Regions from separate parts of the Burkholderia torrens genome, predicted to be linked through region 2. Evidence: riboswitches for the same ligand, from Rfam matches in the RefSeq annotation. Region 2 holds a riboswitch; the other holds the start of a gene.
What was found. Region 2 has a riboswitch for manganese ahead of AC5LXX_RS28920 (sodium:calcium antiporter). Riboswitches for the same ligand answer to the same signal wherever they lie in the genome.
Positions count from the first base shown of each region.

Region 1: another riboswitch for manganese. It lies ahead of AC5LXX_RS04870 (TMEM165/GDT1 family protein); the one in region 2 lies ahead of AC5LXX_RS28920 (sodium:calcium antiporter).

Region 1 is NZ_OZ480211.1:1,040,038-1,054,354, forward strand. Features, by position in the region: gene AC5LXX_RS04815 (chorismate mutase) at 1-44, opposite strand, end outside; gene AC5LXX_RS04820 (hypothetical protein) at 268-414, opposite strand; gene AC5LXX_RS04825 (DUF2946 domain-containing protein) at 613-1,002, shown strand; gene AC5LXX_RS04830 (TonB-dependent receptor) at 1,130-3,493, shown strand; partial or broken gene AC5LXX_RS04835 (TlpA family protein disulfide reductase) at 3,529-3,768, shown strand; gene AC5LXX_RS04840 (GlsB/YeaQ/YmgE family stress response membrane protein) at 3,849-4,103, opposite strand; gene AC5LXX_RS04845 (hypothetical protein) at 4,359-4,781, opposite strand; tRNA gene AC5LXX_RS04850 (tRNA-Thr) at 5,096-5,171, opposite strand; gene AC5LXX_RS04855 (class 1 fructose-bisphosphatase) at 5,378-6,391, opposite strand; gene pepN (aminopeptidase N) at 6,671-9,364, opposite strand; gene AC5LXX_RS04865 (DUF4136 domain-containing protein) at 9,552-10,253, shown strand; gene AC5LXX_RS04870 (TMEM165/GDT1 family protein) at 10,306-10,878, opposite strand; yybP-ykoY riboswitch at 10,919-11,094, opposite strand; gene guaD (guanine deaminase) at 11,236-12,555, opposite strand; gene AC5LXX_RS04880 (hypothetical protein) at 12,552-12,899, opposite strand; gene AC5LXX_RS04885 (adenosine deaminase) at 12,926-13,951, opposite strand; gene xdhC (xanthine dehydrogenase accessory protein XdhC) at 13,970-14,317, opposite strand, start outside.
Region 2 is NZ_OZ480212.1:2,810,276-2,824,592, reverse strand. Features, by position in the region: gene AC5LXX_RS28960 (XAC2610-related protein) at 1-818, opposite strand, end outside; gene AC5LXX_RS28955 (hypothetical protein) at 833-1,201, opposite strand; gene AC5LXX_RS28950 (winged helix-turn-helix transcriptional regulator) at 1,233-1,625, opposite strand; gene AC5LXX_RS28945 (glutathione S-transferase C-terminal domain-containing protein) at 1,762-2,394, shown strand; gene AC5LXX_RS28940 (ArsR/SmtB family transcription factor) at 2,456-2,788, shown strand; gene arsB (ACR3 family arsenite efflux transporter) at 2,785-3,855, shown strand; gene arsC (arsenate reductase (glutaredoxin)) at 3,876-4,298, shown strand; gene arsH (arsenical resistance protein ArsH) at 4,276-5,013, shown strand; gene AC5LXX_RS28920 (sodium:calcium antiporter) at 5,087-6,097, opposite strand; yybP-ykoY riboswitch at 6,178-6,347, opposite strand; gene AC5LXX_RS28915 (metal/formaldehyde-sensitive transcriptional repressor) at 6,464-6,739, shown strand; gene dmeF (CDF family Co(II)/Ni(II) efflux transporter DmeF) at 6,752-7,744, shown strand; gene AC5LXX_RS28905 (DUF1289 domain-containing protein) at 7,747-7,932, shown strand; gene AC5LXX_RS28900 (MFS transporter) at 8,028-9,236, shown strand; gene AC5LXX_RS28895 (heavy metal sensor histidine kinase) at 9,256-10,665, opposite strand; gene AC5LXX_RS28890 (heavy metal response regulator transcription factor) at 10,668-11,339, opposite strand; gene AC5LXX_RS28885 (hypothetical protein) at 11,608-11,970, shown strand; gene AC5LXX_RS28880 (hypothetical protein) at 12,059-12,331, shown strand; gene AC5LXX_RS28875 (TolC family protein) at 12,328-13,812, shown strand; gene AC5LXX_RS28870 (multicopper oxidase family protein) at 13,814-14,317, shown strand, end outside.

The sequences.
Region 1 (14,317 bases), on a different replicon from region 2:
CCGAGCGCGGCGACTGCAACGCTGGCACGAATGGCTTGCTTCATCGGAATGATCGGGAGAGCCGGGCGGGCCGGACGTGGAAAACCAGAAGAATAGACGAAGACAGTCGCGCGGCGTAGCGTCGCGACAGGAGAATCAGCAGGCGAGCCGATCCGGCACCGTCAGGCTGTTGCGGCCCGGGTGCGAGGCGAATTGCGCGCGATGCGCAGTGATGAACCGCACGATAGCGATGATCGACACGTGGCGGTTACAGAACCGGACAGGCGTTCACTTCGGCGAGTACAGCTTGTGCTGCTCGTCGAAGAATGCCCGCACGTGCTCGGGCAATTCGGCGAGGAATTCCACGCCGACGGGTTCCGGATCCGGGCTCATCACTTGCTCGGGCGGTGGCATGCGAGTGGGTCTTTCGTCCATGGTCATTTCTCCAGCAGGTTCGATGATTATCAACCTCGTGCTTCGATTTATGCCAGCGGCGAATCGTTAGATTTTGTCTCTGTTGTATTAACGGCACATGCGCTGCGATGCGAGGTGTGATGGCCGCTATTGCATCCTGCGCAATCGGCAACAATCGGGCCGCTTGTTATACTTGCGCGCACTTTTTCCTGGACCGCGATGAGACGAACGACGCGATGGATCGGCCTCGTATGGCTGGCGTTGGTACTGAACGTACTGTCGCCCGTCGTCGGGTACGCGCGTCTTGCGTCGAGCGGTTCCGGCGCGCTCACGCTCGAATTGTGCAGTGCAGCGGGCGCGCGCCAGGTCGTGCTCGCCGAAGCGGGCGACAGTCGCGACACATCGTCGCTCGACCATGCCGGCATGCCCCACTGCGTTTACTGCCCGGGCTTTGCGGCGAACCTCGCGCTCGGCACGCGCCTGCCCGACATGCCGGGCTTCGTGCGGACGTTCGCGTATCGCGTGGCCGTGCCGGCCGTTCCCGATTTTCCCCGCAAGGGCATCCGTCTCGCGCAGCCGCGCGCCCCGCCTGAAAACCTCCCGATCTGATTGATGTCGTTCGCGCGCCCCGGTGGCGCGCGTGCCGCCCGCGGCCCCGTCCGCGTGCCGCGCCATGCGTGCGCGGTACGCGTGCGTGTGCCCGGCGGCGTCCGATCGCGTTTTCAGGAATTCACTCATGTCGTCTATCCACGTCGCGCGGCTGCCGCGCGGCCGGCTCGCGCTCGCATGCGCGGCCGCTTTTGCATGGTCCGCCGCGCACGCCGCATCGACGGACGATGCGCACGCCGATTCCGCCCACGGCGGCGTCGAACGCCCGGCCAGTTCCGCGGTGCCGGCATCCTCGGTCGCCGCCGCGCCGCAGGCACGGGCCGGCGACACGCTGGCGGCCGTCAGCGTGACCGCCCAGCGGCAACCGGTTGATCCGGATACGCCGGCCGTCGTCATGTCGATCACGCGCGAGCAGATCGAGTCGCACACCAATGTCACCACCGAGGACGCGCTGAAGTACGCGCCGAACCTGATGGTCCGCAAGCGCTATATCGGCGACCGCAACAGCGTGTTCGCGGGCCGCGACTTCAACGAGCTGCAGAGCGCGCGCGGGCTCGTCTATGCCGACGGCGTGCTGCTGTCGAACCTGCTCGGGTCGAGCTATGCGTATCCGCCGCGCTGGTCGCTGATTCCGCCCGACGACATCGCGCGCGTCGACGTGCTCTATGGCCCCTTTTCCGCGCTGTATCCCGGCAACTCGATCGGCTCGACGGTGCTGCTCACGACGCGCCGCCCGGACAAGCTCGAGGCATCGCTGTCGACGCAATTCTTCACGCAGCGCTACCACGACGGCTACGGGTTCGCGGACAGCTTCGGCGGCAATCACCAGACCGCGCGGATCGCCAACCGCGTCGGCCGGTTCTGGTTCGCGCTGTCGCTCGACCGGCTGGAGAACAACGGCCAGCCGATGCAGTATGCGAGCCCCAATTCGGCCTACAACCCGAAGCTGGGCGCCGCCGTGCCCGTGACGGGCGCCGCGACCGACATCGGGCCCAACGGCAAGCCGCGGACGATCGTCGGCGCGCAGACGATCGAGCGGACGGAGCAGCTCAACGAGACGGTGCGGATGGGTTACGCGTTCACCGATCGCGTCGACGCGACGCTCACGCTCGGGCATTGGGAGAACCATTACCGGCAGCACGGCGAAACTTTCCTGCGCGACGTGGCCGGCAACCCGGTCTACGGCGGCAACGTGTCGATCGGCGGCCGGAACATGACCGTCGCGCCGAACGCGTTCGCGCCGCAGCGCGGCGACCAGGAAAACTGGCTGTACGCGCTCGGCCTGAACGGCCGGCTCGATTCGGGCTGGCGGCTGTCGGGCGTCGTGTCCGCGTACGACGTGTCGCGGGACGTGCTGCGCGCGGCATCGACCGTGCAGGGCGGCGCGGGCACGCTGTTCCAGGGCGATGGCACCGGCTGGCGCACGCTCGACCTGAAGGCCGAGGCGCCGGAAGTGAAGGGTCACACGTTCACGTTCGGCTATCACTACGACGACTACTTCCTGCGCAACGTCACGTACAACACGGCCGACTGGCTGGCCGGGCCGACCACGTCGCTCGCGAGCCTCTATCGCGGCGACACGCGCACGCAGGCGCTGTTCGGGCAGGACGCGTGGCGCTTCGCGCCGGGCTGGCTCGCGACGCTCGGGTTGCGCTACGAGCGCTGGGATGCATACGGCGGCGCGCTCGGCAACGCGAGCGGCACGCTCGGCTATGCGGACCGCAGTGCGAACGCGCTGTCGCCGAAGGTCGCGCTTCAATGGGACGCGACGGACGTGTGGCGCTTCCGGCTGTCGTTCGCGACCGGCACGCGGTTCCCGACGGTCGGCGAGCTGTTCCAAGGCACGATCTCGAACAATGCGATCGTCAACAACAACCCGAACCTGCGGCCGGAAAAGGCGATCGACTGGGACTTCACGGCCGAGCGCGACGTCGGCGTCGGCGTCGTGCGCGCGAGCGTGTTCCAGAGCGACCTGCGCGATTCGATCTACAGCCAGACGACGGTGTCGGGTGCGACGACCGTCACCAACGTCTCGAACGTCGATCGCGTGCGCGTGCGCGGCGTCGAACTCGCGTTCAGCGGCGAGAACGTCGGGCTGAGGGGGCTCGCGATCGACGCTAACGTGTCGGCCAGCAATGCGCAGATTCTCGCCGATGCCGCGAATCCGGCCTACGTCGGCTCGCGCTTCCCGCGCATTCCGCGCATGCGCGCGAACCTGCTCGCGTCGTATCGCTTCGACGAGCACTGGCTCGCGAGTGTCGGCGTGCGCTACTCGGGGCGGCAGTTCAACACGCTCGACAACAGCGACGTGAATCCGGACGTGTACGGCGGCACGAGCTCGTTCACGGTCGTCGACCTGAAGGCGCGCTATCACCTCGATCGTCACTGGACCGCATCGCTCGGCATCGACAACCTGACCGACCGCCGCTACTACGTGTTCCACCCGTATCCGGGCCGTACTTTCTATGGAGAACTGAAATGGTCGCTGTGACGTCGTTCACGGCAAGCTGCGCGCCGTGGCTCTCGGCGTCGTTGGCCGCCGATGCGCATGACACGCACGGCGCATCGAGAGCCGCCGATCGGCAGGTCGCGCAGGTCGCGAACGCGGAGCCGGTGCCCGGACGCTTGCGTGCGGCGCTGGATGCGCGATGGAGAGGGGAAATGCCGCGCACCGTGTGGATCGGGCGCGATCGCGCACGCGAGGCGCGCAGCGGGTTGCTGGCGAACGACGTGCTCGACGACTGCTTGCAGTACGCGAAGCGTTGAACGGAGCGAGTGGCGCGCGGCGAACGGGCCGCGCGCCGGCCTGATGCGAAAACACGCCCGAAGGCGCGTGGAGAGAAGCGTCAGGCCGCTCGCTTGAATAGCCGGATCACGAACAGCAGGATCACCGCACCGACGACCGCGACGATCACCGAACCGATGAAGCCGCTGCCGACGCTGATGCCGAGTATCCCGGCGAGCCAGCCGCCGATCACCGCGCCGACGATCCCGACGATGATGTCGACGATCAGCCCGAAGCCGCCGCCTTTCACGAGCAGGCCGGCAAGCCAGCCGGCGATCGCGCCGATGATGAGCCACATAATCAAGCCATGAGTCATGGTGGTCCTCTCCTTGGGTTGAGTCGAAATGACCGGACGCCGGCTGTCGTGCGCCGCAAGCTGGGTGAAAGCGGCATGCGACCCGCCGCGCCGCCCACGCAATGTAACGCGATAGGCGGGTCAGGATCGTTAAGTAATGTTATGCATCCGCAAACGGATTTTCCAGGGAATTCGTCTGCCTACGGCGCGGTTCGTGCACGGACGATGCGCGTCGAAATGAATTTGTAAGAATGAGATGAAGGTGGGCCCGGCCGGTCAGTCGTCTCGCCGTTCGCGCATCGCCGCAGGCACGTTCGTATCGGGCAATCCTTCGCCTGCCTCGGCGATCAGCCGCGCGACTGTCGCGGGTTCGCTGATCGCCTCGATTGACAGGAGTGCGAAGCGAGTGAGAAAGGGCGACGCATCGGCTTCGCCGATTCCGGTGATCGGGCGGCACAGGTCGGTGTAGAGCATGTCGCGTTCGATGTCCGTCATCATGCGGGTTCCTGAAGATCGGCTTCGGTTGACGTATGCATCCTGCAGGCGTCGCTCGAGCTCGACGAGCGACGGATCGGGCACGCCATCGCTCGTGAAGCTGATCGCGGTGAAGCGTGGTGCGACGAGATCGGTCAGGTGGCCGCGGCGTGTGTCGCTGCCGCGTGCCGCAAACAGCGTCAGCGGACATTCGGTGAGTTCCACACCGGGCGCCGAGCCGGCCGCGAACGTGTCGCGTTCGGCTGCGTTAAGCGGCGTCGCCGCAGAACAGCACGCGGTCGTGCCGGTAGCGTTCGAGCGTCAGTGCGTAGGCCTTGTGGATCGTGATCCAGATCGCCAGGTGCGCATGATGCGAGGAAGAGGGCGGAGTGGTCCGGCGATCGCAATCGGCGGTACGTGGCGCGTGAGTCGGGGGAGGCCCGCAAGCGGAGGCGAAGCGGGGAAGGGATGCGCGTGCGATTTCGGCGCCGGAAAAGAGAAAAGGTCTGACAAGCGGTGCTTGTCAGACCTTTATGTCTTGGTGCCGGAGATAGGAGTCGAACCTACGACCTTCGCATTACGAATGCGCTGCTCTACCAACTGAGCTACACCGGCAGCAGAGAAATGAAATTATATGGTGAAATCCGAGATCTTGGCAATAGGTTTTGCGAACTTTTTTTCAGCTTGCTGCCGCTGCTTCGCGAAACCCTCGATCCGGCGGACTTCCCGCTTTCACTTCACTGTGATGCGACCGGTCAGGGCCACATCAAGAGGCGCGATTGTACTTGCGCATCGCACCTCCGTCTAGTGCTGCAGTGCAATTATTTTGCTTCGTCGTGATAGCCGGTGACGCGCTCGACTTCGTTCTTCGAGCCAAGGAACACGGGCACGCGCTGGTGCAGGCCCGTCGGCTGCACTTCCATGATGCGCTGCGTGCCGGTCGTCGCGGCGCCGCCTGCCTGTTCGACGATGAACGACATCGGATTCGCTTCGTACATCAGGCGCAGCTTGCCCGGACGATCGGGCGTGCGCTTGTCGGCCGGGTACATGAAGATGCCGCCGCGGTTCAGGATCCGGTGCACGTCGGCAACCATCGATGCGATCCAGCGCATGTTGAAGTTGTCGCCGCGCGGGCCGTCCTTGCCGGCATTCAGTTCGTCGACGTAGCGCTTGACCGGGTCGTACCAGTGGCGCGCGTTCGATGCGTTGATCGCGTATTCGCGCGTGTCGGCCGGAATCTGCATGTTGCTCTGCGTGAGCACCCACGAGCCGACTTCGCGGTCGAGCGTGAAGCAGTTCACGCCGTTGCCGGTCGTCAGCACGAACACCGTCTGCGGGCCGTACACGGCATAACCCGCGGCGACCTGCTCCGTGCCGGGCTGCAGGAACGACTCTTCGGTGGCCTGCTTGCCGTCCGGGCAGCGCAGCACCGAGAAGATCGTGCCGATCGACACGTTGACGTCGATGTTCGACGAGCCGTCGAGCGGATCGAACACGAGCAGGTATTCGCCGCGCGGGTAGTTCGCCGGGATCGGGAAGAACGTTTCCATTTCTTCCGATGCCATCGCGGCGAGGTTGCCGCCCCATTCGTTCGCGTCGAGCAGGATCTCGTTCGACAGGATGTCGAGCTTCTTCTGCACTTCACCCTGGACGTTCTCGCTGCCGGCGGTGCCGAGCGCTTCGCCGAGCGCGCCCTTCGACACGTTGTAGCTGATCGCCTTGCACGCGCGTGCGACGACTTCGATCAGCAGGCGCAGGTCGGCGGGGAGGTTGTTGGTCTCACGTTGCTGTTCGATCAGGAACTTCGACAGCGTGGTGCGGCGGGCAATGGACATGACAGACTCCGAAAGGCCAAAGAATCCTTGAATGGCCGCAATTTTACCCGTCGCGCCTCCCGCGCCGCCGGCTTTTTTCGTCCGGTTACATCGCCGGGCGGCCGAGCCGGCCCGGTTTCCCGCAGCGGAGGCGGGCGCGGCGCGTATCGCCGCGGCGGCAAGTTGCGCGGTCGGACCCCGTCATTACGCTCGATTCCTGCCGCGCCCGTGCAATAAAAAAGCCGGCACCGCGTCAGGCGGCACCGGCTTCATCGCGCGAATGCGACGCGGGCGACGGCGTTACGCGAGCGCCTTCTCGACGATCTCGCGCACATCGCGCGACTTCGCGCCGGCCGCGACCTGCTCGAGCGCGTCGCGCATCCGGTCGCGCAGCGCCGGCGTGAAGCGCCGCCACAGTTCGAGCGAGCGCGCGAGGCGTGCGGCAACCTGCGGGTTGATCGCGTCGAGCGCGAGCACCTGTTCGGCCCAGAACGCGTAGCCCGACCCGTCCGCCGCGTGGAATTGCGCGGGGTTGGCTGCACAGAAGCTGAAGATCAGCGAGCGTGCGCGGTTCGGGTTCTTCAGGTTGAACGCCGGATGCGCGAGCAGCTTGCGCACCTTCGCGAGCGTCGGCTGCGCGGCCGTACCGCGTTGCGCCGCCTGCATCGCGAACCACTTGTCGATCACGAGCGCTTCCTTCTCGAAACGACGGTAGAAGTCGGCGAGCGCCTGCTCGGCCGGCTCGTTCGCGCCCGCGGCGGCGGCAGAGAGCAGCGCGCCGAGCGCGGCCGCGCGATCGGTCATGTTGTTGGCCGCGTCGTATTGCGCGGTCGCGAGGCGCACGGCATCGGCCGGCTCGTCGAGTTCGGCGAGATATGCGAGCGCGAGGTTCTTCAGCGCACGGCGGCCCGAGGCCTCCGGCGTCGGTTCGTAGGCGCCGGGCGTCTGGTGCTGTTCGTACGCGGCGAGCCATTCGGCGCGCAGCGCGGTCGCGAGCTGGCGGCGCACGAACTGGCGCGCACGATGCACGGCGGCCGGATCGGCTTCGGCCATCTGGTCGGCGAGATAGGTTTCCGACGGCAGCGTCAGCGCGAGTTCGCGGAACGCGGGTGACAGGCTTTCATCGGTCAGCACGCGGCGGAACGCGGCGACGAAGTTCTCGCCGAGCGTGAGCGGTTCGTTCGCGGCGGCGCGCGAGGCGAGCGTCAGCAGCGCGCGCGTCGCGAGGCGCTGGCCGGCCTCCCAGCGGTTGAAGGGATCGCTGTCGTGCGCGAGCAGGAACGCGAGATCGTCGTCGCTGTAGTCGTACTCGACGATCACCGGCGACGAGAAGTTGCGCAGCAGCGACGGCAGCGGCGCTTCCGGCACGTCGACGAACGTGAAGGTCTGCTCGGTGTCAGTGAAGTCGAGCACGCGCGTCGTGCCCGATGCGGCGGCTTCGCCGTCGAGACGCAGCGGCAGGTCGCGGCCGTCGCGGCCGATCAGGCCGATCGCGAACGGAATCAGCAGCGGTCCCTGCTGCGTGTCGAGCGCGGCCGGCGACGCGTCGCCGTAGCCCTGCGCGAGCGTGACCGTATAGCGGCGCGCGGCCGCGTCGTACGCGGTGCGCACCGACACGCGCGGCGTGCCGGCCTGACTGTACCAGCGCTCGAACTGCGCGAGGTCGCGCCCGTTCGCGTCGGCCATTGCGTGACGGAAGTCGTCGCAGGTCACGGCCTGCCCGTCGTGACGCTTGAAGTACAGGTCCATCCCCTTGCGGAAACCGTCGCGGCCGAACAGCGTCTGGTACATCCGCACGACTTCCGAGCCTTTCTCGTAGACGGTCATCGTGTAGAAGTTGTTGATCTCGACGTAGCTTTCCGGGCGCACCGGGTGCGCCATCGGGCCCGCATCCTCGGCGAACTGCAACTGGCGCAGCACGCGCACGTCCTCGATGCGCTTGACCGCGCGGGCCGCCGATTCGACGTCGTCGCCTGCGGCCATGTCGGCCGAGAACTCCTGGTCGCGGAACACCGTCAGGCCTTCCTTAAGGCTCAGCTGGAACCAGTCGCGGCAGGTGACGCGGTTGCCGGTCCAGTTGTGGAAGTATTCGTGGCCGACCACCGATTCGATGTTCGCGAAATCGGTGTCGGTCGCGGTTTCGGGGTTCGCCAGCACGTACTTCGTGTTGAAGATGTTGAGCCCCTTGTTCTCCATCGCGCCCATGTTGAAGTCGCCGACCGCGACGATCATGAAACGGTCGAGATCGAGCTCGAGGCCGAAGCGCTTTTCGTCCCAGCGGATCGAGTGGATCAGCGAATCCATCGCGTGACGCGTCTTGTCGAGATCGGCCGGCTCGACCCAGACCTGCAACAGCTTTTCCTTGCCCGAGCCGGTCGTGATCGTCTCCTCGATCGCGACGAGCTTGCCGGCAACCAGCGCGAACAGGTAGCTCGGCTTGCGGAACGGGTCTTCCCACTTCGCGAAGTGGCGGCCGTCGGGCAGGTCGCCCGAGTCGACGAGGTTGCCGTTCGACAGCAACACCGGGTACGCGGCCTTGTCGGCACGCAGCGTGACGATGTACGACGCCATCACGTCGGGGCGGTCGAGGAAATAGGTGATGCGGCGAAAGCCTTCGGCTTCGCACTGCGTGAAGAAGTTGCCGCTCGACACGTAGAGGCCCGACAGCGTCGTATTCTGGTCGGGTGCGCACGCGCTTTCGAGCGTCAGCTCGAACGTGTCGGGCACGTTCTCGACCGTCAACCCGTGCTCGTGCGCGCGCACGGCGCCATGCGGCGCGCCGTCCAGCCAGGCGCCGACGAACTCGAGCGCTTCGCCCATCAGCTCCAGGTGCGGCGCGGGCGCGGCATCCGGATTGCGGCGCACGCGCATCGTATTCCTGACGATCGTGCGGGCCGGCGCGAGATCGAATTCGAGCGCGACGGAATCGATGAGGAAGGCCGGCGGCGTGTAGTCGGCGCGGCGGATCACGGTGGAGGAGGCGTTGTCGGACATGGTCGTCGAGATCGGTGGAGTGGGGGACGGGCCCGCAAGACGGGCCTGGCGAACCGGGCCATTGTACAAAGGCTTGCGGCTGCGTGCCGGGCGAACTTTTTACCGCTTTCGGCAGTCCGCGTATTATCGGCATCCCGTTACGGTTCGCGCGGTGCGACGAACGGGTGACGGATCGACGAGGATCAACATGAAACGCGAATGGATTTTTCGCGGTGCGGGCTGGGCGGCGGCGCTGTGCGTGGCGCTGCTGACGGGCTGCACCAGCTATGTGACGACCCAGGTCACGGCCTTCTCCGACTGGAGCGGCAGCGACGCGACACGCACCTATGCGTTCACGCGCACCGATGCGCAGAAGAACAGCCTCGAGCAGTCGACCTACGAGCCGATCGTCGCGAACGAGCTGTCCGCCTATGCGTTCCGGCAGGTGCCGCCGGCGCAGGCACGCTATCTCGTCGGGCTGACCTATTCAGTCGGCAGCGATCTCGTGACGGTGCCGCAGCCCGTCTACTACGATCCCTGGTTCGTCGGGCCGGGGCCATACTGGCGGCGCGGGCCGTGGGGCCCGTGGGGCCCCTGGGGGCCGATGCCGGCCGGCTACGTCGCGCAGACGTACCAGGTGTTCGACTACGTGCTTGGCATCCGCATCACCGAGCGCGCGACGGGCAAGGAGGTGTACAACGTGTCCGCGCGCACGACCGGCGACAACGGCACGCTGCTGTACGCGATGCCGTTCCTCGCGCGCAGCGCGCTCGCCGATTTCCCGCTGTCGAACGGCGCGGTCCGCTCGGTCCGGCTGCCGGTCGACAAGCGCGGCGGCCCGGCGGCGCCGGCCGCCAACGAGCGCGCGGTGCCGGCTGCGCCGGCCTCTGGCGCGGCCGTCGTCAAGTAACGCAGTCGCCATCACGGCGCGGCCGCCCGGCCGCGCCGGCCATTCCCTTCCGTCAGACGCCGACGCCCAGCAGCGCCAGCGCGCCGAGCACGACGAACAGCACGGCCGCGATCCCGTGCACCAGCTTGGTCGGCAGGCGGTGCGCGAAGCGGTCGCCGAGCAGGATCGCCGGCACGTTCGCGAGCATCATCCCGAACGTCGTGCCGGCCACGACGCCGATGTAATCCTGGAAGCGCGCGGCCAGCGCGACGGTCGCGATCTGCGTCTTGTCGCCCATTTCCGCGAGGAAGAACGCGACGAGCGTCGCGCCGAACACGCCGAGCCGCGAACGGGTGGCGTTCGCTTCGTCGGCGTCGAGCTTGTCGGGCACGAGGATCCACAGCCCCATCGCGATGAACGAGAACGCGAGCGCCCAGCGCATGATCGACGGCGTGACGAGCGCGCCGAGCCATTCGCCGAGTGCGCCGGCGAAACCGTGGTTCACGAGCGTCGCGACGAGCACGCCGAGAATGATCGGCACCGGCTTGCGATAGCGCGCGGCCAGGACGAGGGAAAGCAGTTGGGTCTTGTCGCCGATTTCAGCGAGGGCGACGGCGCCGGTGGAGATCAGGAAGGCTTGGGACACGAATGGGGTTCCACGGGCCGATGTTGTGCGTGCGAGCGACGATCCACGGCGCGCCGGGCCCTGATGCGGCGCACTGTGAACCATCGGTCTCGCCAGGCCAACGTGGCTGCGTCCGCCATGGCCAAACGGCCAAGTCTGTTGACGGACGCCTCCGTCACGATGCGCGCCGGGGGCGCGGGACATCGAGCGGAGCGGCTACTCCCCAATGAGCGGCGAATTCTAGCACGGCGGATTGCGTGCGGGAAAGCGGGCGGGCAGCGTGTCGGGGCTCGATCGGCGTGCGGCTGCCCGACGGGCGCGGCGGCGAATGTGCCGCGCCTGCCGGGGCTGCGTTCCGACGGATCGTTGCCGTGACGGTCAAGCGGCGGCCGGGCGGCGCGCGGCGCCGCGTTCGTGCACGAGTTCGCCGGCCGCATAGGTGCGGTACACCGCGCGGTCGTCGCCGAGCAGTGCGAACGCGAACAGCAGTTCCTCGAGCGAATCGGCGCGCTTCGTGCGGCGCGCGAGCAGCGGCGTGGCCTGCGGATCGAGCACGACGAAGTCGGCTTCGGTGCGCGGCCGGAGCGTGCCGACCGTGTCGGCGAGGTCGAGTGCCTGCGCGGCGCCGGCCGTCGCGAGCCAGAACATCCGCGTCGCGGTCAGGTGGTGGCCCGACAGCCGCGCGACCTTGTGCGCCTCGTTCATCGTCTGCAGCATCGAGAACGACGTGCCGCCGCCGACGTCGGTCGCGAGTGTGACCGGCACATCGTGTTCGCCGGCCTTGTCGAAGTCGAACAGCCCGCTGCCGAGGAAGAAGTTCGACGTCGGGCAGTGCGCGACGACGGTGCGCGTCTCGGCCATCCGGCGGCGGTCCTCGTCGTCGAGGTGGATGCAGTGGCCGTACACCGCGCGCGGACGCAGCAGCCCGTAGCGGTCGTAGATGTCGAGATAGCTGCGATGGCCGGGGAACAGCTCGGCTACCCATTTCACCTCGTCGACGTTTTCCGCGACGTGGCTCTGCACGAACACGTCCGGATGGCGGCGCGCGAGTTCGCCGCACGCCTCGAGCTGCGCCTCGGTCGACGTCGGCGCGAAGCGCGGCGTGAGCGCATACATCTGGCGGCCCTTGCCATGCCAGCGGTCGATCAGCTCGGCGCTGTCGTCGTAACCCGATTGCGCGGTGTCGCGCAGGAACTCGGGGCAGTTGCGGTCCATCAGCACCTTGCCCGCGATCATCCGCAGGTCGCGCGCGTCGCTCGCCGCGAACAGCGCATCGGCCGACTGCTTGTGCACCGTGCAGTAGACGAGCGCGCTCGTCGTGCCGCACGCCAGCAGTTCGTCGACGAAGAAATCGGCGACTTCGCGCGCATGCTCGGGATCGCCGAACTGGCGCTCGGTCGGGAACGTGTACTTGTCGAGCCACGGCAACAGGCCCGGCGCCGGCGACGCGATCATGTCCGTCTGCGGATAGTGGATGTGCGTGTCGATGAAGCCGGGCACGATCAGCTTGTCGCGCAGGTCGTGGACGACCGCGTCGCGCGCGAGCGTCGCCGCGAGCGGCGCATACGGGCCGGCCGCGACGACCTTGCCGTCGGCGACGATCAGGAGGCCGTCGGTCTCGTAGTTCGCGGCCTGGCTCGATTGCGCCGGGTCGCCGTTGAAGGTCAGCAGCTGGGAACGGAAAGCGGTTTGCGTCATGACGAATGGTCCTGCATCAAGGTAAGGCGAACAGAAGAAAGCGATCGACGCCGCACGGGGGCGGGACGGTGCTTCGCGAGCGGCGGCGGCACGCGGCGTGCGGCACGGCCGGAGGCGATTGCGCGGGCGAAGGTGGCGGCCGAAGCCGCCAGCCAGTGGTCGCCGGCGGACCTCGCAGCCGCTGTGCTCGCGACCGATGCGGCGGCGAACGGAACGGCACGCCGCGGCGGCAGGCACGAGCGGGCGACGACCGGCCGCGCCGTCGCCACGCGTGCACGCCCGCGACCGGCCCGGCGCGAGGCCGAGCCGCTGGTCGCGAGGCGGATGCCGTTGCCGTGTCTCATCTGTCAGCGCTCCTCGATGCGGGCCGTCACGCGGCCTGCCAGTAAGCGTCGAGGCGCGCGTACATTGCGTCGCGCTGCGCCGGTTCGATGAACGATGCCTCGAAGCCGTTGCGGATCACCGCATGGACTTCGGCATCCGTGAGCTGCAGCCCTTCGGCCGTCGCGAAGTAGTTTTCGTTGACGTAGCCGCCGAAATAGGCCGGATCGTCGGAGTTGATCGTCACCGCGACGCCGCGATCGAGCAGCGCCTTCAGCGTGTGCTTCGCCATGTCGTCGAACACGCACAGCTTCAGGTTCGATAGCGGGCAGACGGTCAGCGCGGTGCGCGTTTTCGCGAGGCGTTCGACGAGTGCCGCATCCTCGATGCTGCGCACGCCGTGGTCGATCCGGTCGACCTTCAACACGTCGAGCGCTTCGTAGATGTAGGCGGGCGGGCCTTCCTCGCCCGCGTGCGCGACGAGCTTCAGCCCGAGTGCGCGCGCCTTCTCGAACACGCGCGCGAACTTGGTCGGCGGATGGCCGAGTTCGGACGAGTCGAGGCCCACGCCGATCAGCCGGTGACGATATTGCTCGAACAGCGGCAGCGCGGATTCGAACGTCGCGAGCGCGTCCTCTTCGGACAGGTGACGCAGGAAGCACAGGATCAGCTTGCTCGACAGCCCGCGCTGTTCGGCATCGGCGAGTGCGCGCTCGATGCCCGCGACGACCGTCTCGATCGGCACGCCGCGCTCGGTGTGCGTCTGCGGATCGAAGAAAAGCTCGGTGTGGACGACGTTGTCGGCGAGCGCGCGTTCGCAGTACGCGGCCGTCATGTCGTAGAAATCCTGCTCGGTCAGCAGCACGCTCGCGCCGGCGTAATAGATGTCGAGGAACGATTGCAGGTCGGTGAACGCGTACGCGGCGCGCAGCGCGTCGATCGAGTCGTACGCGAGCTTCACGCCGTTGCGCTGCGCGAGCGCGAAAATCAGTTCGGGCTCGAGCGAGCCTTCGATGTGGATGTGCAACTCCGCTTTCGGTGCGCGGGCAATCTTGTCCTTGAATGTCGGGGTCATGGCGTCGTTCTTGGTCGGTCAGTAGGTAGGGGAAGCCTGCGCGGACGCATTCGCTTCGACGGCCTGCAGCAATTGCGCAGCCACCGAGATCGCGATCACTTCGGGCGCCTTGTCGATGATGCCTTCGACACCGATCGGGCAGCGCATCCGCGCGACCTGGGCCGGGTCGATGCCGATCGCCGCGAGGCGATGATCGAACTGCGCGCGTTTCGCGTGCGAGCCGGTCATTCCGAAGTACGCGTAGTCGCCGCGTCGCAGGATGCGCTCGGCCAGCACGAAATCGAGTGCGTGGTCGTGCGTCATCACGACGAAGTAGGACTGCGGCGGCGCTGCGTCGACCGCGTCGGCCGGGGCAGCGGCCGCGTC
Region 2 (14,317 bases):
CCGGCGTGCGGATTGCGATACCGCACCTTCAGCCATTGGAAATCGGCGCTCGTGTCGATCAGTTCGACCGTGTCACCCGCGACGACGTAGCGGCGCGTGGGCGCATCGGTCATCGCGTCGTGCAGCGGCAGGCGTGCCGGGCGCACCTTGAACGTGACGGTGCCGCCGCCGTACGCGTCGGGGCGGCGCGACACGCGCCTGCCTTGCGCGTCGTAGGTCAGCAGCATCGACGACGGGCCGGAATCGCCGTCGAGCAGGTCGCGCAGGTCGTCCGGTATCGCCTCGCTGGACTGGTACAGGTACATCTTGCCGCCGGCGTCGAAGCGATACGCATCGGTGTACCAGATCGGGCCGCCGCGGCACGCGCTGTACAGCGTGCGCTCCTTCGGCTTCGCCGCCACGTTGACCAGGTCGTCGCAGTTGCCGTGCGGCATGTTGCTCGCCGGCATGCGCAGCGGTTCGAACTGCTGGCGCGCGGCGTCGTACAGGTAGATGCCGAAGCTGTCGTTGACCATGCCGAGCGTCGCGTGCATGGCGAGATCGCGGTGGCCGTCGAAGTTGTAGTCGTCGGTCGCGAGGTGATAGTGGCCTTCCTCGTCGGCGGCCGTCACGTCGAGCGTCTGCGTTTTCCCGCTCGGCAGGAGGCGGACCGTGACGTGTGCGCTGTCGGCGCGCTCGACACGGGCCGTGACGGTGTCGTCGATCTTGAACGTGAGCAACGGCTTGGCCGCGTGCGCGGCGGGCGCGATCGATGCGCTCGCGGCGAGCAGCAGCGCAGCGAGGCGGGGAAGCGGGTGGAATTGCACGGCGTGCGTCATGAGCAGGTGGTCGGTCAGCGCGGCGTGCTGTCGTCGCGAAACCCGCTCTTGCCGACGAAGATTTCCTTCAGCGCTGCACGTAGCGTGACCGGATCGTACTGGCCGGGCGCAAGCCGGATCACGTAGCGCGTCTGGCCGTCGAGCCGCGCGGCGAGGGCGGGTTCGATCTCGACGTCGATCGTATCGTCGGTCAGCCGCACCGACAGATCCTTGACGCGCAGGTTGACCTGGTCGCGGACCATCACTTCGATCAGTGCATCGTCCGGAAAGCGCGACAGCGCGAAGCAATAGTCCTGCTCCGCATCGTGACAGTAGATGTTGGCGAAGCTTTCGTCGTCGTCGAGATCGGACGTCGCCGCGCCGACGGTGGCGTGAAGTTCCATGAATGTGGATTCCTGCGTAAGAGAGTAGGGGTTATCGGCTTGAATGGAGGGCCGTTTCGATTGCGGCTGCCGCTCCCGGTGTCACGTCGGTGTAGCACGACGCATCGGCATCGCGCGCCTTCAGCCACAGCCCGAATTCGCGCATCACTTCGACGACGGGCCGCAGCCGATCGCCGTCGGCGGTCAGCTCGTACTCGACCCGCACCGGCACTTCCGGATACACGGTTCGCAATACGAGCCCCGCGTCTTCCAGCGCGCGCAGGTCGAGCGTCAACATGCGCTGCGAGATGCCCGGCATGTCGCGGCGCAGGTCGCTGAAGCGCCGCGGCCCGTCGAGCAGATACGACACCAGCAGCAGCCGCCAGCGGCCGCCGAGCAGGCGCATCGCTTCTTCGACGGAACATCCTGTCGCACTCGTTTTCATCGTGCTCGATCCTGGTCGGTAAATTTTTTGTGACTTCGGCACAAACGACTGCCGTCTTCTCAGCCGTGTGCCGATGCGAGATATTAGCGCCCGCGTCGCGGCGAATCGATACATGGACAACTCACCAAGGAAACGCATGAAGCTCTATCACGCTCCCGGCAGCTGTTCGCAGGCGATCTGCATCGTGCTGCGCGAAGGCGGCATCGACGCAGAGATCGTCAAGGTCGACGCGCGCAAGCATGTCGTCGAAGACGGCCGCAACTACTACGACGTGACCGAACTCGGCTACGTGCCGCTGCTCGAACTCGACGACGGCGCGGTGCTGCGCGAAGGGCCGGTGATCGCGCAGTATCTTGCGGACCAGCGCCCGGAAGCCGCGCTCGCGCCGGCCTACGGCACGCTCGCGCGCTACCGGCTGATGGAATGGCTCAACTTCCTCGGCACCGAGATCCACAAGGGTTTCATCCCGCTGCTGTATGCCGTGCAGGCGGGGAAGTACGTCGATCCGGCGAGAACGAAGCTCGACAGCCGCTTTGCCTGGATCGACCGCCAGCTCGACGGCCGGACGTTCCTGACGGGCGACACGTTCACGGTCGCCGATGCGTACCTCTTCGCACTCACGGGCTGGGGCAAGGCCGACTGGATGCGCTCGGTGTACCACGCGGATATCGACCTGAGCCGGTACGGGCACCTGCGTGCGTGGTACGAGCGCGTGCGGGCGCGGCCGGCGGTGCGGGCCGTGCTGGAGGTGGACGGACTACTGGCATAGCGATGCACCATTATTTCAACAATACTTGAAATGTCGAAATGATGGCGCTATCCTTCGCGCCATGGACTCCAATCTCGTCGTGCGCGCCCTGGGCGCGCTTGCTCATGAAGCGCGCCTGGCCATCTTTCGCGCGCTGGTCGTTGCCGGGCCGCAAGGACTGCCGGCCGGCGCGATCGCGCAGCAGATCGGGCTGTCGCCCTCGAGCCTGTCGTTCCATCTGAAGGATCTGTCGCATGCGGATCTGGTCACCGCGCGCCAGGACGGCAGGTTCATCTATTACGCGGCGAATTTCGAATCGATGAGCGGCCTCGTCGGGTTCCTGACCGAGAACTGCTGCGCCGGCGCGGCCTGCGGCGTGCCGGCGGCGCCCGCCTGCTGCGGGGATCGCACATGACCGGCTCGAACGCGGCCGCGTCGCAGGCGGTGGCGGTCAAGCCCGCCATCGGATTCTTCGAGCGCTACCTGACCGTCTGGGTGACGCTTTGCATCGTGCTCGGCATCGCGCTGGGCCTGGCGCAGCCGGGGCTTTTCCAGCGCATCGGCCGCATGGAATACGCCCAGGTCAACCTGCCCGTCGGGCTGTTGATCTGGATGATGATCGTGCCGATGCTCGTCAAGGTCGACTTCGGTGCGTTGCATGAGGTTCGGCAGCACGTGCGGGGGATCGGCGTCACGCTCGTCGTGAACTGGCTCGTCAAGCCGTTTTCGATGGCGTTGCTCGGCTGGCTGTTCATCCGGCAGCTATTCGCGCCGATGCTGCCGGCCGACCAGATCGACAGCTATATCGCCGGCCTGATCCTGCTGGCTGCCGCGCCGTGCACGGCGATGGTGTTTGTGTGGAGCCGGCTGACGGGCGGCGATCCGCTGTTCACGCTGTCGCAGGTCGCGCTGAACGACAGCATCATGGTGATCGCGTTCGCGCCGCTGGTCGGGCTGTTGCTGGGGATGTCCGCCATCACGGTGCCGTGGGCGACGCTGCTCACGTCGGTCGTGCTCTACATCGTCATCCCGGTGATCCTCGCGCAAGCGTGGCGCAGGCTGTTGCTCGCCAACGGGCAGGCGGCGTTCGACCGCGCGATGGCGAAGATCGGCCCCTGGTCCATCGCCGCACTGCTGGCCACGCTGGTGCTGCTGTTCGCGTTCCAGGGCGAGGCGATCCTCAAGCAACCGCTGGTGATCGCGCTGCTCGCGGTGCCGATCCTGATCCAGGTGTTCTTCAACGCGGCGCTCGCCTACGGGCTCAATCGCGTCGTCGGCGAGAAGCACTGCATCGCGTGCCCGTCGGCGTTGATCGGCGCATCCAACTTTTTCGAACTGGCCGTGGCGGCGGCCATCAGCCTGTTCGGCTTTCACTCCGGCGCAGCGCTCGCGACCGTCGTCGGCGTGCTCATCGAGGTGCCGGTCATGCTGCTCGTCGTGCGCGTCGTCAACCGTTCGAAGGGCTGGTACGAGCGCGCGTGACATCATTCAGGAATCCGGAAATGACCGACATCACGATCTATCACAACCCCGATTGCGGCACGTCGCGCAACACGCTGGCGATGATCCGCAACAGCGGCGTCGAGCCGCGCGTCGTGCTTTATCTGGAAGCGCCGCTGGGCGAAGCGGAACTGCGCGCGCTGATCGCGGCGATGGGCATTCCCGTTCGCGACGTGCTGCGTCGCAAGGGGACACCCTATGAAGCGCTCGATCTCGACAATCCGAGATGGAGCGACGCCGATCTGATCGGCTTCATGGTCGCCCACCCGCTCCTGATCAATCGCCCGATCGTCGTCACCCCGCTCGGCACGCGGCTGTGCCGCCCGTCCGAGCAGGTGCTCGATATCCTGCCCGATCCGCAGAAGGGGCCGTTTGCGAAGGAAGACGGCGAAATCGTGATCGATGCGGAGGGCAAGCGTGTCTGACCGCCTGAACGACCTGCCGCAACTCGATGCCACGCTCTTTCGCGTACCGGACGCGAGCCGGCTGCAGCCCGCGCTTCCGTCCACGCATCCGCCTCGCATCGTGCTGCTCTACGGATCATTGCGCGTGCGTTCGTTCAGCCGGCTGCTGGTCGAGGAGGCGGCGCGGTTGCTGACGGCCATGGGCGCCGACGTCCGGATCTTCAATCCGTCCGGATTGCCGTTGCCCGACGATGCCCCCGAGCACCATCCGAAAGTGGCGGAGTTGCGCGAACTCGTGCAATGGTCGGAGGGCATGGTGTGGTGCTCCCCCGAACGGCACGGCGCGATGACCGGCGTGATGAAATCGCAGATCGACTGGATTCCGTTGTCGGTCGGCGCGGTACGGCCGACGCAGGGCAAGACGCTCGCGGTCATGCAGGTCAGCGGCGGCTCGCAATCGTTCAACGCGGTCAACCAGATGCGCGTGCTCGGGCGCTGGATGCGCATGCTGACCATTCCGAACCAGTCGTCCGTCGCGAAGGCGTTCATGGAATTCGGCGACGACGACCGGATGAAGCCGTCCGCGTATTTCGACCGGGTCGTCGACGTCATGGAGGAGCTGGTCAAATTCACGCTGCTGACGCGCGACGTCGGCGCGTACCTGACGGACCGGTACAGCGAGCGCAAGGAAAGCGCCGAACAACTGTCGCAGCGTGTGAACCAGACGCGCATCTGAATCGCTCGCGGGCACGCGGCGCGGCGGGACATCGGTCGCGCCGCGCCGGCGGGCGTGTGCCGGGTGAGCCAGCTCAGCGCCCCAGCGTCAGGACCAGATACCCCGCATAACCCGCGCCGTTCGCGAGCAACGCCCAGATCGCGAGCCCGCGGGTGCGCGCATTGAAGCGCAGCCACGCGGCCGCCGCGAGCGTGATGATCACGCCGGTCAGCACTTCGGGGCGCGGCTCCCACGGCGTCAGCATGATGCCGATCGCCGGCAGCAGCGTGCCCTGGAACACCATCGCGCCGGTGATGTTGCCGAACGCGAGCGTATCCTTCTTGCGGCGGATCCATAGCACGCTGTTGACCTTCTCCGGCAACTCCGTCGCGATCGGCACAATGATCAGCGACAGCAGCAGCGCCGAGATGCCGAGCGCGTGCGATACGCCTTCCACGCCGTGAATGAAGCCCTTCGCTCCGCCGACCAGCAGCACGAGGCCGATCAGCAACTGCAGCACGATCGTCGTGAGATTGGTTGGCAGGCCGAGACGCGACAGGAACATCGCATGCGGCGCTTCGGTGCCGTGCCCGGCATCGACGAGCCGGGTCGACGCACGGAACGTCATCACGACGTACATCACGTAGAGCCCGACCAGCATCGCGGCGAGCAGGGCGCGCACGGCCCAGTTGTGATGCGGGACGAACATCGCGGCGGTGGCCAGCGAGAACGCGACGAGGAAGGTGTTCATGTCGCGCACGAAGCCCGTGCGTTCAGGCGTGATCGTGCCGCGCAGCCCGCGCGAGCGGATCACGGCGAGCGTCATCAGGAACGTGGTGAGCGTCGCGAGCATCAGCGGTGCGCCGAGAATCGCGCCGACGCCGATTTCCTCGTTCACGGCCTGGTTCGCCGTGCCGCCGGCCAGGGCGAGCAGCGGCACCATCGTTTCGGGCAGCGCCGTGCCGACGGCCGCGAACAGCGAACCGGTGACGCCCTCAGAAATCTTCAGGCGTTCGCCAAGATGTTCGAGCGCATTGGTGAAGACCTCGGCCGCGATGAGGATGACGATCAGCATGAACGCCAGTTCGAGGAACATGAAGGTCATGCGGCACCTCCGCAGGCACGTGCCCGGCGGGCGGGGGAGCGCGGAGAGAAGGCGGTGGGGAACATGGGGACTCCGTGGTCGGACGCTGACGAACCATGGCGCATCCGCCGACGTCCGACCAGGAACGACGCGATGCGCCCATGGTCTCGCCAAGCCGATCAGGCCGAACGCGCCACGGCCACAGGCCGAGTGTGTTGACGCGTTCGCTTTCCGGGGGACGGAAAGCAGGCTACTCCCCAAAGACGAAGGGCAGTCTAGCCGAGCGGATTTCTTTCGACAAGCCTTCATCTCGAAAAAATATACCCCTCTACCCTATAGGGAAACCCTCCTGGAGATATACTCCCCTACCCTATACAGGAGCCATCGATGAGTCATACCGTTCGCGAAAAACAGAAGCTGCTGAACCGCGTGCGTCGGATCAAGGGCCAGGTCGAAGCGATCGAGCGCGCGCTGGAGGAAGAGCGCGGCTGCAACGACGTGCTGCAGCAGATCACGAGCTGTCGTGGCGCGATGAACGGCCTGCTGGCCGTCGTGCTGGAGGACCACATCCGGTCGCATCTGGTCGATGCGGATACGCCGGACGCGCACGAGGGCAGCGCGACCGAGCAGCTGATCGATGTCGTCCACAGCTATTTCAAGTAACCGGATCGGATCATGAACGAATTCGACGGCAGGGCCGCCGACAGCTGGCATAGCCATGCGTTTCTGGGCGCCGCGCACGCGCGGAACGAGCGGAAGACCTGGGCGGTCATCGGGTTGTGCACGGCAATGATGATCGCCGAAATCGTCGGCGGCACGCTGTTCGGGTCGCTGGCGCTGGTCGCGGACGGGCTGCACATGTCGACGCACGCGGGCGCGATGCTGATCGCGGCGCTGGCCTATACCTACGCGCGCCGGCATGCGGACGATCCGCGCTTCGTGTTCGGCACCGGCAAGCTCGGCGACCTGGCCGGGTTCACGAGCGCGATCGTGCTCGCGATGATCGCGCTGCTGATCGGCTATGAGGCGATCGCGCGTTTTCTGTCTCCGGTAGCCATTCACTTCGGCGAAGCGATTCCGATCGCGGTGCTGGGGCTCGCAGTCAACCTGGCCAGCGTGTGGCTGCTGAGCGGCGATCACCATCACGGTCACGGCCATCATCATGCGCATGACCACGACCACGACCACGACCACGAAGACGCGCACCACGAGCACGGTTCGCATTCGGCGGCGCATCGCGACCACAACATCCGGTCGGCCTACATTCACGTGATCGCCGACGCGGCCGTGTCGGTGCTCGCAATCGTCGGCCTGCTGCTCGCGCGGGCGTTCGGCTGGGTCTGGATGGATCCGCTGGCGGGCATCGTCGGCGCGCTGGTGATTGCCAACTGGGCCTATGGGCTGATGCGCGACACGGGCGGCATCCTGCTCGACGTCAACGTCGATCGCAAGCTGACGGACAACGTCCGTCGCGCGATCGAGGCGCTCGGCGACAAGGTCAACGATCTCCACGTGTGGCGCGTCGGCCCCGGCCACATGAGCGCGATCGTGTCGGTCGAAACCGGCGATGCCGCGCGCGATGCGCGTTTCTACCATGCGCTCGTCGCGGGCTTCGACGGCATGTCTCACGTGACCGTCGAAGTGATGACGCCCGCGAAGGCCGCCTGATCGTGGCCGTGAAATCGCCGTGTATCGAGCTGTGCGCGTTCGACGGCCGGACGGGTTTTTGTGTCGGCTGCCTGCGCACGCGCGACGAGGCGCGCGACTGGAAGAAGATGACCGACCATCGCCGGCACCAGATACTGAACGACCGTACGCGCCGGCAGGCGAAGATTCGGCGCGAGACGACCGACTAGACCGGACGCACGACCACCGAAGCCTGCGTGCGGGTCACGGGCCTGCGGTAGCATCACAGGCATTCAGCGTCAGGATTCCTGACCGGGAGCCGTCCATGCAGACCGAATCGTCGACCGGCATTCTTCGCCAGATTCCGCGCAGCGTCTGGGTGCTGGGCTGCGTGAGCCTGTTGATGGACGTGTCGTCGGAGATCATCCACAGCCTGTTGCCGATGTTCCTGATGGCGGGGCTCGGCGCGAGCGCGACGACGATCGGCCTGATCGAAGGGATCGCCGAGGCGACGTCGCCGGTCGTCAAGGTGTTCTCCGGCACGCTGAGCGACTACCTGCGCAATCGCAAGTGGCTGGCGGTTGCCGGCTACGGGCTCGGTGCGCTGAGCAAGCCGCTGTTCGCGATCGCGCCGACGATCGGCGTCGTGGTGACGGCGCGGATCGTCGACCGGATCGGCAAGGGGATCCGCGGCGCGCCGCGCGACGCGCTGGTGGCCGACGTCACGCCGGTCCACTTGCGCGGCGCCGCCTACGGGCTGCGGCAGTCGCTCGACACGGTGGGCGCATTCCTCGGGCCGTTGCTGGCCGTCGTCATCATGCTGGCCTGGCGCGACGATTTCCGCCTCGCGTTCTGGCTGGCCGTGATCCCCGGCGTGCTGGCCGTGGCGCTGCTCGCGTTGGGTATCGACGAGCCGGCGCGCGCGCCGGGCGAGACGCGCGTCAACCCGATCCGCCGCGAGGTCGTCGCGCAGCTCGGCGCCCGCTACTGGTGGGTCGTCGCGATCGGTGCCGTGTTCGCGCTGGCCCGCTTCAGCGAGGCGTTCCTGGTGCTGCGCGCGATGGGCAGCGGCGTGCCCGTTGCGCTCGTGCCGCTCGTGATGGTGGCGATGAACGTCGTGTACGCGGTGTCGGCTTACCCGTTCGGCAAGCTCGCCGACACGACGAGCCACACGAAGCTGATGGTGGCCGGGCTCGTCATGCTGATCGCCGCCGATATCGTGCTTGCACACGGCACGCACTGGGGCACCGTGCTCGTCGGCGTCGCGTTGTGGGGGGTCCATATGGGGATGACGCAGGGGCTGCTCGCGACGATGGTTGCGCATGCCGCGCCGGCCGAATTGCGAGGGACGGCGTTCGGCGTGTTCAACCTGCTCAGCGGCGCCGTGACGCTCGTGTCGAGCGTCGTCGCGGGCGCCTTGTGGGACTGGGCAGGCGCCGCCGCCACGTTCTACGCAGGGGCCGTGTTCAGTGCGGCGACCGTCGCGCTGCTCGCCTGCATTCGCAGGTCGTTCGCGACCGAACGGGATCGCTAGCCGGAAGTCGAGGAGCGGTTCAACGCTCCGCGCCGCGCGGAAAGTAGAGCGCGAACGTCGTGCGCCCGTCGCGGCTCGCGACCTCGACCTTGCCGCGATGCAGCTCCATGATCGACTTCACGATCGCGAGCCCGAGCCCGGCGTTGCGCGCCGCGCCGTGCCGCGACGAATCGATGCGGTAGAAGCGTTCGAAGATCCGTTCGACCTGCTCGGGCGGAATCGCGGCGCCGCGATTCGTGACTTCGACGACCGCGTAATTCTGCTGCGTCGAGACGGCCAGCTCGATCGTCGATGCGGCTTCCGCATGTTCGAGCGCGTTCGACGCGAGGTTGCTCACCGCGCGCCGGAACAGCGTCGCATCCGCGACGACCGGCGCTTCCCCGCGCACGTCGATGCGCACGCCGGCCTCGTCGGCCAGTGCCTGGAAATACGACGCGAGCCGACGCAGTTCGCTGCCCGCGTCGAGTTCGGCGGTCTTCAGGTGCTGACGCGCGTTGTCGGTGCGCGCGAGAAACAGCATGTTCTCGATCATCCGCTGCAGCCGTTCGCATTCCTCGATGTTCGAATCGATCAGCGCTTCGTATTCCTCGGTCGTGCGGGCACGCGACAGCGTGATCTGCGACGAACTGATCACGTTCGCGAGCGGCGTGCGCATGTCGTGCGCGAGATCGGAAGAGAACTGCGACAGCCGAACGAACGCGCGTTCGAGGCGGTCGAGCATCCGGTTGACCGATGTCGCGAGCTCGTGCAATTCCACCGGGCCGCCGCGCGCGTCGAGGCGCGCGTTCAGGTTGTGCGCCTCGATGCGCGACGTCTGCCGGCCGAGGCTCTCGACCGGGCGCAGGCCGCGCGACGCGACTGCGTAGCCGAGTGCGCCGACCAGCAGCGCGCCGACGGCTGCCGCGAGCCAGATGTCGACGCGATAGCTTTCGAGCAGCGACTGGCGATCGGTTGCCGTACGCGCGAGCGCGACCTGGATCGCTTCGCCGGACGGTAGCGTTGCTCGGGCGTACACGCAGCGCGACGTGCCGATGCCGGACGGCGAGCAGGTGAACGGGCCGGACGTTCCACCGGCAGGATGCGGTGCCGCGATGAGCGACGCCAGCGTGTTGCCGGCTTCGTCGGCATGCTCGACGAGCTGGCGGTTCCGCGCGTCGTAGATGCCGAGATAGACACCGGGATGCGACAGCAGCACTTCATGAAACACGGCCGGATCGGCGCGCAGCGCGGCCGTCGATCCGCTGGCGCGTGCGAGCTGCAGGAACTGGTTGAGCTTGCCGGAGATCTCGATATCGTCGCGCCGCGTGAGTTCGGCGGACAGCGAACGGTACAGATACGCGCCGGTCAGCGCGAACACGAGCGCGGCGACGGCGGCGAACGCGACCGTCAGGCGCCGCAGCAGCGAATACGAAGCCGGGCTCGCGTTCACGGTCACGAACGATCCTCGAGCACGTAGCCCATCCCGCGGATCGTGTGGATCAGCTTCTTCTCGTAGGCGTTGTCGATCTTCGCGCGCAGGCGCTTGATCGCCGCGTCGACGACGTTCGTGTCGCTGTCGAAATTCATGTCCCAGATCTGCGACGTGATGAACGTGCGCGTCAGCACTTCGCCTTCGCGCTCCGCGAGCAGCTGCAGCAGTGCGAATTCCTGCGCGGTCAGGTCGATACGGGTATCGGCGCGCCGCACGCGGCGCTTGAGCAGGTCGACCTCGAGATCGGCCACCTGCAGGATGTCGCGCACGTTGCGCGGCGCGCGCCGCAGCAGCGAGCGGATGCGCGCCAGGAATTCGGCATACGCGAACGGCTTGAGCAGGTAGTCGTCGGCGCCGAGTTCGAGCCCGGTCACCTTGTCCTCGATCGCCTCGCGGGCCGTGAGCAGCAGCACGGGCGTCTGCTTCTGCGCGCGCAGCCGCTTGAGCACCTCGAAGCCGTCCAGCTCCGGCAGCATCACGTCGAGCACGACAAGGTCGAAATCCTCGTGCAGCGCGAGGAACAGCCCGTCCTTGCCGGTTTCCGCGATGTCGACCGTATAGCTCGCCTCCATCAGCCCCTTCCGGAGGTACGACGCCATCTTGGGTTCGTCTTCGACTATCAGTATCCGCATGGTGAGGCAGGCTGTCCGTGATTCCAGCCGGTCAGTGTAACGCCTGAGCTTACGGCGCCGCGCGTGCGCGAAGGATGACCGCCGAATGACGGGATTGTCATGCAGCGCCAATGCGTCGCGGCACCCGCGTTTCATGAAATTCCGGTCATGTTTCGGCCATGTCGTCGTCACCGCGGCGGCGATAAGCTGCGACCGTCTTGTCCCCCGGCGCGCGCCGTCACGGCGCCGCGCCGGCCCAACCGGTCGTTGTCTGCTTGATTCCGCATCCATGTCGTTCTGGCGCAAATTCCTCCTCGTCGTGCTGCTGGCGCTGAGCCTGCCGATCCAGTCGTTCGCGGCTGCGTCGATGCCGTGCGCGGGCGCTGGCGCTGGCGCCGTGCCGGTAGAGGAGGCCCCGAACGCAATGCCGGCCGCGCAGGCAGGCCATCACGATCACGATGGCCACGCGCGGCATGCATCGTCATGCCCGGCGTGCGTGTCGTGCTGCTTCGGTACGGGCATGTCGGGCGCGCCCGTGGTGCCCGCCGCGGCGGACGTCAGCGTCGCGATCATCTCGCAGCCGCCTTCGGTCGTCGCCGTGTCGTTCCTGACCGGCGGCATCGACCGGCCGCCTCGCCGGATGCCCGTCTAGTTGCTACCCGTGGCCGACCGGCCACGACCTGCCATCCACGCCGGCGGCCGCACCAGGTCCGCCGGGCGATTCACGACGAGATATTTTCATGCGACTGATCACTGCGGCGCTGTTGAGCGCGGCGGCTTTCGTGCCGTCGCTCGCGGCTGCGCAAACCCCGTTACCCGATCCGGCGGACGCAGCCGCGTCGGTGCCGGACGTTACCGTGCCGTCCGCGTTCGACGGCTACCGGCCGTATCGCGACGACGAAGGCCCGGGCTGGAAACAACTGAACCGGGACGTGATGGAGCGGCCTGCGAAACCCGGCAACGCGGCGCGTCATGGCGGCGCGCATTCGACGCACGGAGGGGCCGCGCAATGACGAACCTGGCGATATCGCCGAGGATCGGCGCGGCCGCGGTCACGCTGGCGTTCCTCGCGGGCTGTACGACGTTTTCGAAGGACGGCGGTTTCGACGCCGTGTCGTCCGCCGCATCGGAGCGCATCGGGAAAGACGCGGTGATGGTCAGGACCGACGCCGACCGCGAAGCCGTCGACAAACGGACGAAGGAACTGCTGGCGAAACCGCTGTCGATGGACGACGCGGTGCAGGTCGCGCTGTTGAACAACCGCGGTCTGCAGGCGTCGTACGCCGAACTCGGGCTGTCGGAGGCCGACCTCGTGCAGGCCGGCCGGCTGCCGAACCCGCGCTTCGCGTTCAGCCGCACGCGTGCCGGCGACGGCGAGCTGACGCTCGGCCGCACGTTCTCGGCGAACGTGTTCGCATTGTTGACGATGCCGCTCGCGACGACTATCGAACGTCGCCGCTTCGAGCAGACCAAGCTCGAGACGGCCGACGCGATGCTGAAGGCGGCGGCCGACGCGCGCCGCGCCTACGTGGAAGCCGTTGCCGCGGAGCAGGCCGCGAACTATGCGCGACAGGTGCGCGACGCCGCGAGCGCGGCCGCCGAACTCGCACAGCGCATGCGGCAGGCCGGCAACTTCAGCCGCCTCGACTACGCGCGCGAACAGGCGTTCCATGCCGACGCGGTCGCGCAGCACGCGAAGGCGCGCCAGCAGGCCGTGGCCGCCCGCGAGAAGCTGACGCGTGCGATGGGGCTGTGGGGTGCACACACGCAGTACGCGCTGCCTGAGCGCCTGCCCGACCTGCCGAAAACGCGCCCGGACCTGCCCGATCTCGAACGCTTCGCGATGACCAACCGCTTCGACATCCAGGCCGCGAAGCTGCAGACGCAGGGCGTCGCGTCGTCGCTCGGCCTGAGCAAGGCGACACGCTTCGTCAACGCGGTCGATCTCGGCTACGTGAACAACTACGAGACCGGCAAGGGCCACGAGCACGGCTACGAGATCAGCGTCGAGATTCCGCTGTTCGACTGGGGCGGTGCAAAGGTCGCGCGCGCCGAGGCCATCTACATGCAGTCGGCGAACCGGCTCGCGAAGACGGCCATCGACGCGCGCTCCGAAGTGCGCGAATCGTATGCGGCGTACGTGACGAGCTACGACGTCGCAACGCACTACCGAGACGAGGTCGTGCCGCTGCGCAAGACGATCTCCGACGAACTGCTGCTGCGCTACAACGGGATGCTCGCAAGCGTGTTCGAACTGCTGGCCGATGCGCGCGAACAGGTCGGCGCGGTCAACGGCTACATCGATGCGCTGAAGGACTACTGGCTCGCCGAAACCGATCTGCAGATCGCGGTCGGCGGCCGGCTGCCGTCATCAGGTGTTGCGCCGCGCGCGGCGAATTCCGCCGAATCGGCATCCGAATCCACTCCCAAGGCCGACGCTGCGCCGCAGCCGGCCTCCACCCCCGCGGCGCAACCGCATCCGGAAGGTCATTGACATGGTGTCCCGTCGACAATTTCTCAGCGGCTCGGGCGCCGCGCTGCTCGGTGCGGCGATGGTCAGCAAGGCCGGCGCCGCGTCGCTGCCCGAAGCGCCCACGATGGCGAAGACCGGCACGCAGCCGCCGCTCGTGCCGCCGAACGGCCGCCCGTACACGCCCGTCGCGACGCTGAACGGCTGGTCGCTGCCGTGGCGGATGAAGAACGGCTGGAAGGAATTCCACCTGACGGCCGAGCCCGTCGTGCGCGAGATGGCGCCCGGCATGAACGCGAACCTGTGGGGCTACAACGGCCAGTCGCCGGGCCCGACGATCGAGGCCGTCGAGGGCGACAAGGTCCGCATCTTCGTGACCAACCGGCTGCCCGAGCACACCACGATCCACTGGCACGGGCTGCGGCTGCCGAACGGGATGGACGGCGTCGGCGGCCTCACGCAACCGCACATTCCACCGGGCAAGACCTTCGTCTACGAGTTTCAGCTCGAATCGCACGGCACGTTCATG